Marinoscillum sp. 108: one gene and its partner. The protein of the gene in region 1 interacts with the protein of each later gene in a pairwise test. Links are inferred from orthologs where the notes say so. Each region holds a gene or a part of one and is shown in the gene's direction. Other genes may lie near its edges.

Evidence for each region.
Region 2: the proteins of GV030_RS04375 (region 1) and GV030_RS13860 interact in binary tests that used the Escherichia coli proteins (3 or more experiments, as listed by UniProt). The link is inferred for Marinoscillum sp. 108 from one-to-one orthologs.

Annotation. Positions count from the first base shown.
Region 1 is NZ_LR734808.1:1,054,377-1,061,764, reverse strand. The notes cover bases 2,996-5,909. They hold GV030_RS04375 (cbb3-type cytochrome c oxidase subunit I), read left to right. Parts: upstream 2,996-3,481; coding sequence 3,482-5,338; downstream 5,339-5,909. Other genes in these bases: GV030_RS04370 (heme A synthase), read left to right, coding at 5,325-5,909; GV030_RS04380 (cytochrome c oxidase subunit II), read left to right, coding at 2,996-3,470. In the rest of the region: GV030_RS04395 (DUF3341 domain-containing protein), read left to right, coding at 1-433; GV030_RS04390 (cytochrome c), read left to right, coding at 439-1,062; GV030_RS04385 (quinol:cytochrome C oxidoreductase), read left to right, coding at 1,088-2,356; more of GV030_RS04380, read left to right, coding at 2,418-2,995; more of GV030_RS04370, read left to right, coding at 5,910-6,338; cyoE (heme o synthase), read left to right, coding at 6,338-7,225; GV030_RS04360 (cytochrome c oxidase subunit 3), read left to right, coding at 7,227-7,388. UniProt on the Escherichia coli protein: Cytochrome bo(3) ubiquinol oxidase is the terminal enzyme in the aerobic respiratory chain of E.coli that predominates when cells are grown at high aeration.
Region 2 is NZ_LR734808.1:3,401,839-3,409,215, forward strand. Bases 3,051-5,953 are described here. They hold GV030_RS13860 (pyridoxal phosphate-dependent aminotransferase), read left to right. Parts: upstream 3,051-3,853; coding sequence 3,854-5,053; downstream 5,054-5,953. Other genes in these bases: GV030_RS13855 (outer membrane beta-barrel protein), read right to left, coding at 3,051-3,804; GV030_RS13865 (bifunctional heptose 7-phosphate kinase/heptose 1-phosphate adenyltransferase), read left to right, coding at 5,053-5,953. In the rest of the region: GV030_RS13845 (ABC transporter permease), read left to right, coding at 1-1,567; GV030_RS13850 (RNA polymerase sigma factor RpoD/SigA), read left to right, coding at 1,808-2,680; more of GV030_RS13855, read right to left, coding at 2,743-3,050; more of GV030_RS13865, read left to right, coding at 5,954-6,060; GV030_RS13870 (response regulator), read left to right, coding at 6,075-7,377. UniProt on the Escherichia coli protein: Shows aminotransferase activity with methionine and histidine as substrates, and to a lesser extent also with phenylalanine.

The DNA of each region.
Region 1 (7,388 bases):
AATTCATGAAGTTTATTCACCATTTCCGGTACATGGTATTGACGATGTGCTAGGTTACAAAGGTTCCAGATTATCTGTTGTAGCATTCCTGTTTGGATTATTGGGTACTTCATTGGCCCTTACCATGCAGTTGGGAATGATGACAGTAGATTGGCCAATGATCATTGGAGGAAAGGATTATGCTCCAATCCCATCATTTATCCCTGTGACATTTGAGTTGACCGTTTTGTTGGCCTCTTTTGGGATGGTGGGGACTTTTATGATTATTAGTAATCTTAAGCCCTGGGGAAAGCCGAAGCTATTTGACAAGCGTATTACTGACGATAAGCACATCGTAGCAATAGACCTTGGTAAAAATAAAGTTGAAGAAGCAGCTATCAGCAGTCTTTTGAAAGCAAGCGGAGCTTCTGAAGTGAATCTGAAAACACTTTAATGAAGATGTTAAAACATACATATCAAATACTAGTTGCGGGTGTGGTTACTGCCATGTTAGGTGCATGTGCTGCCGGAGTGGATGATACGGGCTTGGAATATGCTCCACAGATGTATCACTCTACTCCGTATGAACCACTTTCACAAATTACAGACGAGAGCAAAGGAAGTTGGTTGGATTCAAATCCTGAGGATGAACATGGTGAGTTTTATAACTCAAATCCATACAATCCTTTTAAGATGACCATGAGAGAGCCCGTGGCGAATACCATTAAGAGGGGTGAGTATATTGCTTCGAATGGTATAGCAGCTGATGATTATGCTACTGCTGAAGAGGTTTTAACTAATCCATTTGCTGACTCGAAGGAAGCTTTGAAAGAAGGTAAGGCTCTTTATCTCAGGTTTTGTGAGCATTGCCATGGAGAAAAAGGTGCAGGCGATGGACTGGTAGGTGAAGTATATAAGGGTGTAACAGCCTATAATTCTGCCACAGTAAAGGATAAAAAGGCCGGTCATATTTTCTGGGTGATTACTAATGGCAAGGGACGCATGGGAGCCCATGCCTCTCAGATAAGTGTGGATGATCGCTGGAAGATCGCTACTTATGTACAAACTCTGCAACAACAATAAAAACTGATTTTTATCCATTTTAGATATGGCTGAGGAAACATTTGAATTTACAGCAAAGACCAAAAAGAATCTATTCATATTTATAGCAGTAGGGGCAGTTTTAGCTTTACTGGGAATTTTCTCTATATCTATGGGTGGAGGTCACCATGAGTTGGAAGGGGAGGCTGGTCATGCATTCCACTGGACTCAAAGGCTCTACGCAAACCTATGGATCAATAATGTATATTTTGCTGGAATAGCTCTTATTGGAGTGCTGTTCTTTGCCATTCAATATGCAGCCCAGGCGGGATGGTCTGCTGGGATTAAGAGAATACCTCTTTCATTTGGAGCTTGGATTCCATTTGCAGGTGTTCTGATGTTAGTTACTTATTTTGTGGCAGGTCACGACTTGTTTCACTGGACTCATCATGATCTTTATGATCCTGCATCCCCGGACTATGATTCTATCATTGCTGGTAAGGGCCCTTATTTCTTTTGGCCACTTCATGGAGGATCGGTGCCTGTGTTCTTCCTGGCTCGTTTAGTTATTTTCTTTGCTGTATGGTATATGCTTTTTGCAAAGCTGAAAAGCTTGGCCTATAAAGAGGATTTAGAAGGTGGAACAGAGAAGTGGTATCAATTGAGAAAATTGTCTGCCATATTCATTATTTTCTTTGCAGTGTCTTCGTCCATGGCTGCCTGGGACTGGGTATTATCTATCGATACGCACTGGTTCAGCACCATGTTTGGATGGTACAACTTCGCCAGCTGGTGGGTTTCTGGATTGGCCTTGACTGCTTTCATTGTGGTTCTTTTGAAGGACAAAGGATACTTGAGTATAGTGAATGCCAATCATATTCATGATCTGGGCAAGTTCATCTTTGCTTTCAGTGTGTTCTGGACTTACATATGGTTTTCACAGTTTCTATTGATCTATTATGCCAATATCCCTGAGGAGACGATTTATTACGTGGAAAGATGGAAGAACGGTCAGTATGCGCCATTGTTTTACCTTAACCTGATCGTAAACTTTTTCTTCCCGTTCCTTGTATTGATGACAAGAAATGCGAAGCGGCATTCGAGATTCATCAAGGTGGTGGCTCCAGTTATAATCATCGGACACTGGCTCGATTTTTACCTGATGATTACACCGGGAACATTGAAAGGGAATGGAGGCTTTGGGCTGCTTGAGCTTGGCTTAATGTTCGTATACTCAGGAGCTTTTATCTATGTGATTTTGAATCAGTTGTCTAAGGCACCACTGTATGCCAAGAATCACCCAATGCTGGAAGAAAGTTTACATCATCATATTTAAAAATCAGAGATAAGATAAGTAATTCGATATGTTGGATTTGATCATAATATTAGCAGTTATCTTGGTTGTAGGCATCCTGATTTCCATATTCAGGGTATTTACCTTGGTTGGGATAGTGAAGGGGGACTCGAAAAAAGAGATACCTGCCAGCAACAAACTTCAGGCTAGTTTACTTGTAGTATTTCTGGTTTTAGGAATAGTTGGTTTCTTTTACTATTCTTTTGGAGGTTTGGATGAGAGTTTTGTGTTGCCATTGGCCTCCGAGCATGGTGTGGTTACAGATCGTTTGTTCTGGATTACGATGGCCATCACGGGTTTCGTATTTATTGTGACCCAGATATTTTTGTTTGGGTTTTCTTATAAGTACCAGCATAAAGAGGGCAATCAGGCCCATTTCTACCCTCATAACAGTAAATTGGAGTACATCTGGACAGCTGTTCCGGCGGTGGTTTTGGCGATACTTATCATTTCCGGATGGAAGGCATGGGTTGATATTACGGGCCCTGCACCAGAAGGTGCTGAAGTGATTGAAGTAATGGGGTACCAGTATTCATGGGCCGTGAGATATGGTGGCGCCGATAAAAAACTCGGAGACTACGATTACAAGAAAATAGATGTGGTGAATCAGGTTGGAATTGATTTTAGCGATAGGGCATCCTTCGATGATTTTATTCCGACCAAATTGTATCTCCCAAAAGGAAAGCCTGTACTGCTCCAGATTCGAGCAAGGGATGTGATCCACAGTGTATATCAACCGCATTTCAGGTTACAAATGAACGCTGTACCAGGTATGCCAACCAGGTTCTGGTTTGTTCCTACCAAAACCACCGAGGAGATGCGTACAGAGACTGGAAATCCTGAATTCAACTATGAGTTAGTATGTAACAAGATATGTGGGAAGGGGCATTTTGCCATGAAATATTTGATCGAGGTACTAGAGCCTGAGGAGTATGAAAAGTGGTATGCTAGTCAGGATGCCTGGCTGAAACAAAATGCAGACTACCTTTCTCAGGTTCCTGATGAGTTGCAGGAAATGGCCAGAATAGCATCGGGTATTGAAGACAATGCCGGAATACAAAAAGTTGGAAATTCAGTTGTTAGCAGTACATATTAAAAAGAATTAACATGTCAGTAGCAGACATTCAAGTAGAAGAACATTTGGCACATGATGATCACGAGCATCATGAGCAGAGCTTTATCAGTAAGTACATTTTCAGCACTGATCATAAGACGATTGCCAAACAATTCCTGATTACCGGGATTTTTTGGGCGATCATTGGGGGTGCACTTTCGATCATTTTCAGACTGCAGCTGGGTTTTCCTGAAATGCAGTTGGATTGGTTAAGACCAATTCTAGGAAAATGGATCACTGAGGGTGGAAAATTGGACTCAGAGTTTTATTTGGCTCTTGTAACTATGCACGGCACCATAATGGTGTTTTTTGTACTGACCGCCGGTCTGAGTGGTACATTTAGTAATTTCCTGATTCCTCTTCAAATAGGGGCCAGAGACATGGCCTCAGGGTTCATGAATATGCTGTCCTACTGGTTTTTCTTCCTTTCAGGTCTTGTAATGTTTATCTCGTTGTTTCTGGAGACAGGGCCAGCTGCGGGTGGGTGGACAGTTTATCCTCCATTGAGCGCGTTGCCACAGGCTATTCAGGGTTCAGGGGCAGGTATGACCATGTGGTTGGTTGCAATGGTGTTCTTTATTGTGTCAACTTTACTTGGTGGTATTAACTACATCACTACGGTCATCAATATGAGGACGGAAGGCATGTCCTTCTCACGTTTACCATTGACCATCTGGGCCTTCTTTATCACTGCGGTAATCGGTTTGTTATCATTCCCGGTACTTGTTGCTGCTGCTTTATTGCTGGTTTTTGACAGGTCTTTTGGTACTAGCTTTTATTTATCTGAGATATATATCAACGGTGAGGCACTGCCTAATGTCGGTGGTAGCCCAATTCTTTATCAGCATTTGTTCTGGTTTTTGGGACACCCGGAGGTTTATATTGTAATTCTCCCTGCTCTTGGTATTACCTCTGAAATTATCTCTACGAATTCACGGAAGCCAATCTTTGGTTATCGAGCCATGATTGGTTCTATTCTGGCGATTGCTTTCTTATCTTTTATTGTTTGGGCGCACCACATGTTCGTGACAGGGTTGAATCCTTTCCTTGGGTCCATCTTCATGTTCCTTACGTTGATTATCGCAGTGCCGTCAGCAGTAAAGGCGTTTAACTACATCACCACACTTTGGAAGGGTAACATCGTATTTACTCCAGCGATGCTATTTTCTATCGGTCTGGTTTCTTTCTTTATATCAGGTGGACTCACGGGATTATTTCTTGGAAACTCCGCGGTGGATATTTCATTGCATGATACCTATTTTGTAGTCGCTCACTTTCACCTTGTGATGGGAAGTGCATCATTCTTTGGTTTGTTAGCTGGTGTTTACCATTGGTTCCCGAAGATGTTTGGCAGAATGATGGATAACCGGTTAGGATTTATTCACTTCTGGATGACATTTGTGGGAGTTTATCTCGTATTCTTCCCGCTTCATTACATTGGTATAGCTGGTTTTCCAAGAAGGTATTACTCATTCACCAGCTTTGATGCTTTCAGCTCGTTTGCTGACCTTAACTCATTTGTGAGTGTGGCAGCTATTGTGACTTTTGGTGCACAGTTTATCTTCTTGTTCAACTTCTTTTACAGTATGTATAGAGGTAGGAGAGCACCTCAGAATCCATGGAAGTCTAACACGTTGGAGTGGACTACACCAGTAGAACCCGGACATGGTAACTGGCCTGGAGCAATTCCTAAAGTATACAGATGGCCATACGACTATAGTAAGCCTGGTGCTGCAGAGGATTTTATACCACAGCATATTCCTTTCAGCCAGACTCCAGAGTCGAATCTTCCGCACGAATCTGAGGCAGCGAAAACTGAGGGTAGTGCTCAGGTTAATGAAACAAAATAACAGATCATTAAAAGTTAATTTATATACGATCATTGCCGTCTACTTTTTGATACTAGTGGGCGGCATTGTTCGTAGTATGGGGGCGGGTATGGGGTGCCCAGACTGGCCCAAATGCTTTGGATCTTATGTGCCTCCAGCCAGTGCTTCTGAGCTTCCAGCCAATTATGAGGATATATATGTGTCTTCCAGGGTTGAAAAGAATGAGCGATTGGCTGCCACGCTCCTGTGGTTTGGTTGGGAGGATTTGGCCCAGCGTGTAACAAATGATCCGTCGATAGGAGTTGCTACTTATTTTGATACTCAAAAAGCATGGGTGGAATATATCAATCGACTGGTGGGTGTGGTCATAGGTTTTCTGGTTATCATGAATATGATTTTCACTTTGAAATACATAAGAACTATTAAATGGGTGGCCATTCTAGGAGTTTTGTCCTTTGTATTGGTGATTTTTCAGGGCTGGATAGGCTCTTTAGTCGTTTCTACTAATCTGCTTCCGGGGTTCATTTCTTTCCACATGATCCTGGCTTTGTTGCTGGTGGCTTTGTTGCTCACACAGCGGTATCTGATGTCTTCACGGGATGAGCACCGGGTGACAGGTGGTGGCTGGTTGCTTGTGCTGCTCGTGCTATTTACCATTCAGATCATTTTTGGCGTTCAGGTTCGGGAGGAGATAGATGTGATCAAACATGGGACGGACATAGATCGCTCGGGTTGGTTGGACCAATTGGGCTTGTTGTTTTATGTGCATAGATCATATTCCTTATTGCTAACCGCCATAGTGGGTTATGTGGTTTATTTAAACTGGAAGCACCGAACTGTTTCTGCCTTTTTGAAGTCTCTGGTTGTTATCATTTGTATAGAGATCGGTTTAGGTGTGATCATGGCGTATTTCAGCTTTCCTGCGTTTGCTCAGCCACTACATTTGCTTCTTGGAACAATGGCCTTCGGAGTTATATTTTACCTATTTTTGTACGCAAATTCAAATGCCCAAAAGAGTTGATGCAATCCATTGAACTACATAGCATTTCATTCACAGAAAAGGTCAGAGCGTTTTATGAGCTTCTGAAGTTTAGGCTGTCCTTTTTAGTAGCCTTCTCCTGTGGTTTCGGCTATTTACTTGGGAATCAGGGGCACATAGACTGGATTCATTTTGGCTGGTTGGTCTTCGGAGGTTTTCTGATTTCCGGTACTTCAATTGTTATTAATCAGATTATTGAGAAGGATCTGGATAAGCTGATGAAGCGGACTCAAAACCGACCTTTACCAACCGGAAGACTTTCTGTAAATGAAGCTGTTCAATATGCACTTTTGATTGGTGCTTTGGGTTTTGGTATCCTTGTTTGGCAGACCAATATCCTGACCGTGTCGCTTTCCTTTTTGTCGATGGTGCTATATTCTTTTGTTTATACACCATTGAAACGAGTGGGGCCAATAGCTGTATTTGTGGGAGCTATACCTGGTGCCTTACCTCCATTGCTTGGATGGGTGGCTGCCACAGGAAGCATATCACACGAAGCCTTGATTATTTTCGGAATCCAATTTATCTGGCAATTTCCGCATTTTTGGGCAATAGCTTGGGTGGCCGATGAAGATTATAAAAGAGCAGGCTTTAAACTTCTTCCAGGTGGAGGAAAGCAAGACCTTAACACGGCGATCAACATAATGATCTATACGCTGTTTTTACTGCCTTTGGGCCTGCTTCCTACTTATTTTGGGTTGGTCGGAATTACCAGTGGGGTAGTGGCTACAGTTTGTGGAGCCCTGTTTTTGAGTCAGACATTCTCATTGATGAAGGATTATTCACGTAAGTCGGCATTGAAAATTATGTTTGGGTCCTTTATTTATTTGCCGATTGTGCAGATAGCGTATTTATTAGATAAGGTGTGAAATGGATAAAGCAGCAGATATACCAGTAGGAAATGTGAGGGTGAGGTCGATGCACCCAAAGAAGTTTGCCATGTGGCTTTTCATCATTACGGTGACAATGATTTTTGTGTCGCTTTCAAGTGCTTATATAGTGAAGAGAGCTGAAGGAAACTGGCCACTTATC
Region 2 (7,377 bases), 2.3 Mb from region 1 along the record:
GTCTATCCCCTATTCTCAGCGGCAGTTTGTCTCAATAATTTTTCTGATAGGCCTTTTTGTGATTACCATAGCCGCACTGAACTATATTAATTTGTCTTCGGTGCAGGCCTTGAAGAGAACCCTGGAGGCAGGCATCCGAAAGGTGAATGGAGCGACCATCGGTCAGCTTCGGTTCCAGCTTTTTGTAGAGACCTTTTTGACCCTTTTGATTGCTTATGTGCTCTCTGTAGTGCTGCTCATTGTGTTTCATTCGAAATTCCTGGAGCTTTCTGATAAAGTCATCCCATTGAGCCGGTTTTTTAGTCTGGACCTACTTGGCTATCATGCTGTGGCTTTTGGTGTTATTTGGGTGCTGTCATCCCTGATCCCTGCCGTTTATTATTCCAAACTCAATCATTCCCTTATTCTGACCCGCAATGTCTTTGTTGGGAAAGGTGACCTGTTGCGAAAATTATTTGTGGTGGTGCAGTATGGTATTTCTTTATGCCTGATCATTGGATCTATTGTGCTATACCGTCAGCTTCACTATGTGCAGACGAAGGATTTGGGCTTCAGGAATGATAAACTAGTAACACTGGATATCAATAGCGGAACCGCCCGTCAGCGATTTAAGTCCATTATTGCCGGGCTCAAGGAGCATGCCAGTGTGGTGAATGCCACCACTTCCTCTCGTGTGCCTGGAGAGTGGAAGTACATTCCATCGGTAGAATTGTCCCAGGTTCAGAATGAAAACCCTGTAGTGGCGACGCACTATGCAGCTGATGAAAACTGGCTGGATACCTACCAGATGACACTGAAGACGGGTTCAAATTTCTCAGGGGTTGCAGGCAGTGACACACTGAAAGTGATTTTGAATGAAAAAGCCGTGGAACTATTGGGTTTGGAGGATCCCATCGGCGCATCCGTATGGATAGCAGAAGATACCCTGTCCAAAATGCAGGTGATCGGCGTGGTGAAGGATTTTCATTTTCAGTCGCTGCATGTGCCGCTCGGGCCTGTGGTGATCACCAGTTGGAACAATCCCGTGCTGGGGATAGACTATTTTACTATCCGGTATCAGGAGAATCTTCCTGAGGTGCTCGCGCACATAGAGGAGGTACAAAAGCGATACGACCCTGAAACTCCGGCGGAAATCAACTTTCTGGATGAGCGCTGGGAGCGGTATTATCAGGCAGATCAGAGTAGGAGCTATTTGATCCTGATTGCCACCGTTATTTCCATTATCATATCCGCTTTCGGGTTGTTTGGCCTGGTGAATTTTACGGTCGAAAGAAAGACCAAAGAGGTGGGAATTAGAAAAGTGCTGGGTGCCAGCATCCCTAACATCTTGCAAATCATTCTAAGAGATTATGTAGCACTACTGCTTATATCCCTTTTCGTGGCAGCACCGGTGGCCTGGTGGACCCTCAATGGCTGGCTTCAGGATTTTGCATATCGCATAGAGCTTTCTGTTGGTGTTTTTACGATTGCATTTGCTGCCGTTTTGGTTATTTCCTTTGTTACCGTGATTGCCCGTGTGTATCGTTTGGCTAAATCAAATCCCGTTAATTCTCTCAGATACGAGTAAGAAAAGGTAGGATTTTGGGATTATTTTCGTAAATTTTTCCAAAAGTGAAACCTATTTACCACTTAGCGAGTTTTATTAAGGTTGGAATTTATTGTCTAAAAGAATTTGATCCGTACTCAATATTTTCGTAAATTCGCGGTTCTTTAATTGAATTTAGCGAAATAGATTCTGAAGGAAAAATTGGCCGTTTTTGATCTTAAAACCAGCGGCTGATTGGAATATTAACTATAAAGAAAGCACATGCGACAACTCAAGATCACACAATCCATTACCAACCGAAGAGAGAGTCACACTCTGGAGAAGTACTTTACTGAAGTAAGTAATGTACCGATGATTACTCCTGATGAGGAGGTGACGCTAGCTAAAAGAATCCGCGAGGGTGATGAGCTGGCTCTGGAGAAGTTGGTAAAGGCTAACTTGAGGTTCGTGGTATCTGTGGCGAAGCAGTACCAAAACAGAAGCCTTCCTTTGAATGACCTCATCAACGAGGGAAACCTGGGATTGATCAAGGCAGCAAAGAAATTTGATGAAACCAAAGGTTTCAAATTTATCTCCTATGCGGTGTGGTGGATTCGTCAGTCCATTATGCAGGCTTTGGCTGAGCAGTCGAGAATTGTTCGTCTACCGATGAACAAGTCAGGTGCGATCAACCAGATCAGAAGAGCCTATGCTGAGCTCGAGCAGCAGTTTGAGCGTGAGCCAACTGAGGAGGAATTGGCAGAAATTCTGGACATGAAGCCTAGTGAAGTGCGAAACACACTGGGTGCTGAGGTGAAGCAAATGTCCATGGATGCACCTTTTGGTGAAGATGAGTCTGGTTCACTTTTGGATGTATTGGAAAACCAAACCACAGGTCCTACAGATGGTGAGTTGGTATTCAATGATTCACTGAAGGTGGAGACACTAAGGGCGCTTTCTACCCTGACAGCCAGAGAAAGAGAAGTGATCATGATGAGCTTCGGTATCGGTCATGACAATCCTTACACATTGGAAGAAATAGGAGATGCCATGGGATTGACCCGTGAGCGTGTGAGACAAATAAGAGAAAAGGCACTTCAGAAATTGAGAGAGCCTGGTAAAAACAGAAGACTTAAAGAGTTTGTCGCTAATTAATAGCTAATAGATATTTGGTTATGAAACCCCTGCTGTGATCTTCGCAGCAGGGGTTTTGTTTTTTAGTTGAGTCTAATCGCCATTCCTGCTCCGAGGACCAATAGTCCGGCCCCCACGCCCTCTTCACCCGCGAAGTTATTGTACGGGCCTTTGTAGGTTTTAGCTTCTAATTTGAATGCGGCATTTTCGGTGGGGTAATAGTTTACAGACAGACTAATGACATTCATGGCAAACTGGCCTGTGATGCCATTGATGAGTAGGTCATCTTTGTCATTGATGTTTTCATAACGGCCAGCCACCGACCATTTTTCAGAAAATGTATACTTGCTGATCACCGTGATAAAAGAAGTGTGTAGGTTTTTATCAGTAGCGCTGTTGCTTTGTGTGGTGTAGTCTAGCACACCTGCAATTTTCCAATTCTTAAGGGGCTTTGCCTCGAGAATCAGATTGTTGTGAAACCTCATCAGGTCCATGTTGCTGTTGGTGCTCTCATTGCCGTAATAGTTACCATAGCTTATTTTGAATGATTCATTCAGCGTGTGGTCCACGGCGATACCCAGTGATTTTTTATTGTTGGTTTCACCTATATTTTGCCAGCCGTTGAGAACTACTGCTCTTAGCTGTGTTTTGTCTGAGAGGTCGTGGGTGTACCGCAGACCAGACTGATAGTATGGGGTGTACTCAGTGGCCAGTGCGGGAGAATACAGATCCCGATCCAGAGACAAGGCACTTTCATAACCAAAATGTCCGCCAAAAATCCCCACATCCAACCATCCTTTTTTTGTTACCTGATACCCCGCATACGCTTCATACACCATTTGGTAGAGTTTTTCTGGTTCTGCCCCGTAGTTGTTGGCCGGATAGGTTCCCACCTGTAGGGCCAGACTAGCCCTGACTTTATCTTCTTCGTAGGCGGCACTCACCCAGGCGTGGCTCAGGTTAAATTCGTTGTGTTTATCGTATTGAGTGACGTAAAGTCGTTGATTATCCAGAGGTTTGCTAAAGTCAAAACTATAGTAGGTATCCAGGTATGCGCCAAACTTGATTTTGGATTCTTGCGCTTTCGCATTGAAAAATTTCAAAAAAAAGACACATATAAATATAAAATAGATAGTTTTTCTCATTTGATGATGTATTTGATTTAATTAATTTTGCACCTCAAAACGAATAAAGATAATGGATTTACGATCAGAGCGAATCAAAAATATGGCAGAATCTGCAACCCTGGCCATGGCAGCAAAGGCAAGGGAGCTGAAGCAGAATGGAGTGGACGTAATAAGCCTTAGCTTGGGCGAGCCGGACTTTAAGACGCCTAAACACATTCAGGAGGGAGCGAAAGCGGCCATTGATGAAGGAAAGTACTTTGCGTACCCTCCGGTAAATGGCTATTTGGATCTCAGAGAAGCTATCAGTGCCAAATTCAAGAAGGAAAACGGATTGAATTATTCGCCTGATCAGATTGTGGTTTCCAATGGAGCCAAGCAGTCTATTGCCAACGTATTTTTGGCACTGCTGGATCCGGGTGATGAGGTGATCGTATTTTCGCCATACTGGGTGAGCTATAGCGCTTTGGTGGAACTGGCTGAGGGGAAGTGTGTTTTTGTGAATGGAGATTTGGAACATGACTTTAAAGCAACAGCCGAGCAACTGAAAGCCTCTATCACGGACAAAACAAAAGCATTGATTTTTTCATCACCATGTAATCCCACAGGTTCTGTTTTTTCTCAGGAAGAACTGGAGGCTATCGCGGAAGTGCTGAAAGAATATCCAAATATCGTGGTGATCTCCGATGAAATTTATGAGTTGATCAACTACGGAGAGAAGCATGTGAGCATCGGTGCCATTGCAGGCATGGAGGATCGTACAGTTACTGTCAACGGATTTGCCAAAGGATTTGCAATGACTGGCTGGAGAGTGGGGTACATCGGAGCTCCCCTATGGCTGGCCAAAGCAGCCAATAAAATGCAGGGGCAGATCACCTCAGCCAACTGTTCAATAGCTCAGCGTGCCGCGTTGACGGCCCTGACTTCAGACTATGAGCCATCTTACAAGATGGTGGAGGAGTACAGAAGCCGACGGGAGCTGGTGTATGGCCTGCTGAGTGAAATTCCCGGTGTGGAGGTGAATATGCCTGGTGGAGCCTTCTATTTTTTCCCCAATGTGAGCAGCTATTTTGGCAAAAGTGTCAACGGGAAGGTCATTGCTGACGCCACCGACTTAAGTCTGTTTTTATTGGAAGATGCCAATGTATCGGTAGTGACTGGTGAGGCATTTGGTGATCCCAGATGTTTGAGACTGTCTTATGCTGCTTCTGTTGAGGATCTGAAAACGGCCATGAGCAGGATGAAGGCATCATTGGCTAAACTAGCATAATGGCATTTGACTCCATTGAGGGGGTTTTCAATGCTTTTACAAAAATGAAAGTATTGATCATCGGTGATTCGATGGTCGATACTTACACATATGGTGAGGTGCACCGGGTATCTCCGGAGGCACCTGTACCCATCTTACAGGCCCAAAAGACCGAGCATCGCCTTGGCGGAGCAGCCAACGTGGCGCTCAATATCCAGGCGCTTGGTGCCCACCCTATTCTTTGTACGCTCGCCGGAGCGGATCCGGAGGCGGATTTACTGATCCAGCTGCTGGAGCAACAGCGAATTTCTGCTGCACAAGTAGTCAAAAGCGACGAACGAGTGACCACTGTCAAGCACAGGGTTCTTTCCGGTTCTCAACACCTGCTTAGGATAGACAGAGAAACCGAACGGTCGCTAACGGCTGTAGAGCGTTCGTTATTGACTGCAATCATCGAACCGCTCATAAGTGAGGTGGACTTGATTCTACTGCAAGACTATGATAAAGGTTGTCTGAGTAAGGAGCTGATTCAGTGGATTATTCGAGCGGCGCAGGAGTGCAGCGTGCCAGTGGTGGTAGATCCCAAAAAGAAAAATTTCCTTACTTATCAGGGCGTGAGTCTGTTCAAACCCAATCTCTCAGAAATGAAAACCGGATTGGGGCTTGAGGCATTGAGTCTCGATGAGTCTTCCCTGGCTGATGGCGCCACTCTACTATCGGGCAAAATTCAATTTGACCAGCTGCTGTTAACACTTTCCGGGGAAGGTGTTTATTATTATTCAGACGCAGTATCCGGAAAATTGCCGGCGCATTTGCGCAGCATATCGGATGTGTCAGGGGCTGGAGATACGGTCATTTCTATTGCCGGACTCTGCTGTGCACTGAATTTGCCACTGCTATTTACCGCTGAGTTGGCTAACTTAGGAGGCGGTATTGTCTGTGAGTATCCTGGAGTGATGCCGATAGACCCCATCCGATTGCTTGGAGAAGCTCAATCCAATGAACTTCTCTTAGCGCAGTTGAAGTAAACCAGCAGTTTTTAATGAACGGGAAATTCTTATTGTGCGTCATCGTACTTTTTGCTATTGGCATGAATGTCACAGCACGCGAGGCGCAGAAAGGGGTATTGGATTTGAGGGATGCTGACCTATCCGCTGCGCCCGTTCCCCTGAATGGTGAATGGACTTTTTTTTGGGAGCAATTGCTCTCCCCGGACGCTATCTCATCTTCCACTCAGGACTTTTTTTATTTCCCCGAGCTTTGGAATAATCACAGCTCCCATGGTGGAGTGTCGCTTTCACGGAATGGTTTTGCTACTTACCATTTGACTATTCTGCTACCACGTGATCGGACGGATCTCGCCCTGAGAATCAAACATGTCTATTCGGCAGCCAGACTGTATATCGAGGATGAAAGGATCGATTTTGGTGGGCAGGTAGGAATGGATCCGGCTACCTCAGATCCCAAATGGGTGCCCCAGATCATTGAATTACCAGATCAGGACACTGTTCGGATTACCCTTCAGATCTCCAATTTTTCTCACCGGAAAGGTGGAGCCAGAGAAGCGATTCTTTTAGGCGATGAGGCTTTTTTGAGAAGTCAGGCCAACGAACTTCTGGCTTTTGACTTGTTGCTGACTGGTACTTTGGTAATGACCGGCTTGTTTTTTTGTGCCCTTTATTTTTTCGGTCAACGAGAAAAGTCAGCCATTTTCTTTTCAGTTTTTTGTCTCACTTTTTCCTATCGGGTGGTGGGTGCTGATGATTATACCTTACAAATTATTTATCCGGGTATGGCGTGGCTGACGAGTATTCGCCTTGAATATCTATCGCTATTTGTGCCTCCTATCTTCTTCACACTTTATACGCACGCACTTTTTCCACTGAAATATCGTGTCAATCCCCTGTATGTTTTCGTGGCCATTTCCATCCTAGCTTCTGGCATTACATTGATTTTTCCACCAACGGTTTTCACCAGCTTGGTGGATGCCTATTTGATTCTGCTCCTCGCGGGTATTTTAATCGTGGCGTATGTATACATCCGGGCATATCAGCGAAACATGGAGGGGTCCAGATATGCTTTGATCAGCTCGCTGATGATTTTAATGATCTTCTCTTACAAGATTTACCTTTATATGGGTGCGGCGGAAGAGATTGAGTTGATTTCCTTTGTGGGGTACCTGGCGTTCTTCTTTTTTCAGTCGCTCATTTTGTTTTTTCTCTTTACCAATTCCTTGAAAGAGGCCAAAGAGCAAGCGGAACATGCCGCCCGCACCAAGTCGGAGTTTCTTTCTATGATGTCTCATGAAATCAGGACACCCATGAATGCTGTGATAGGGTTGTCCA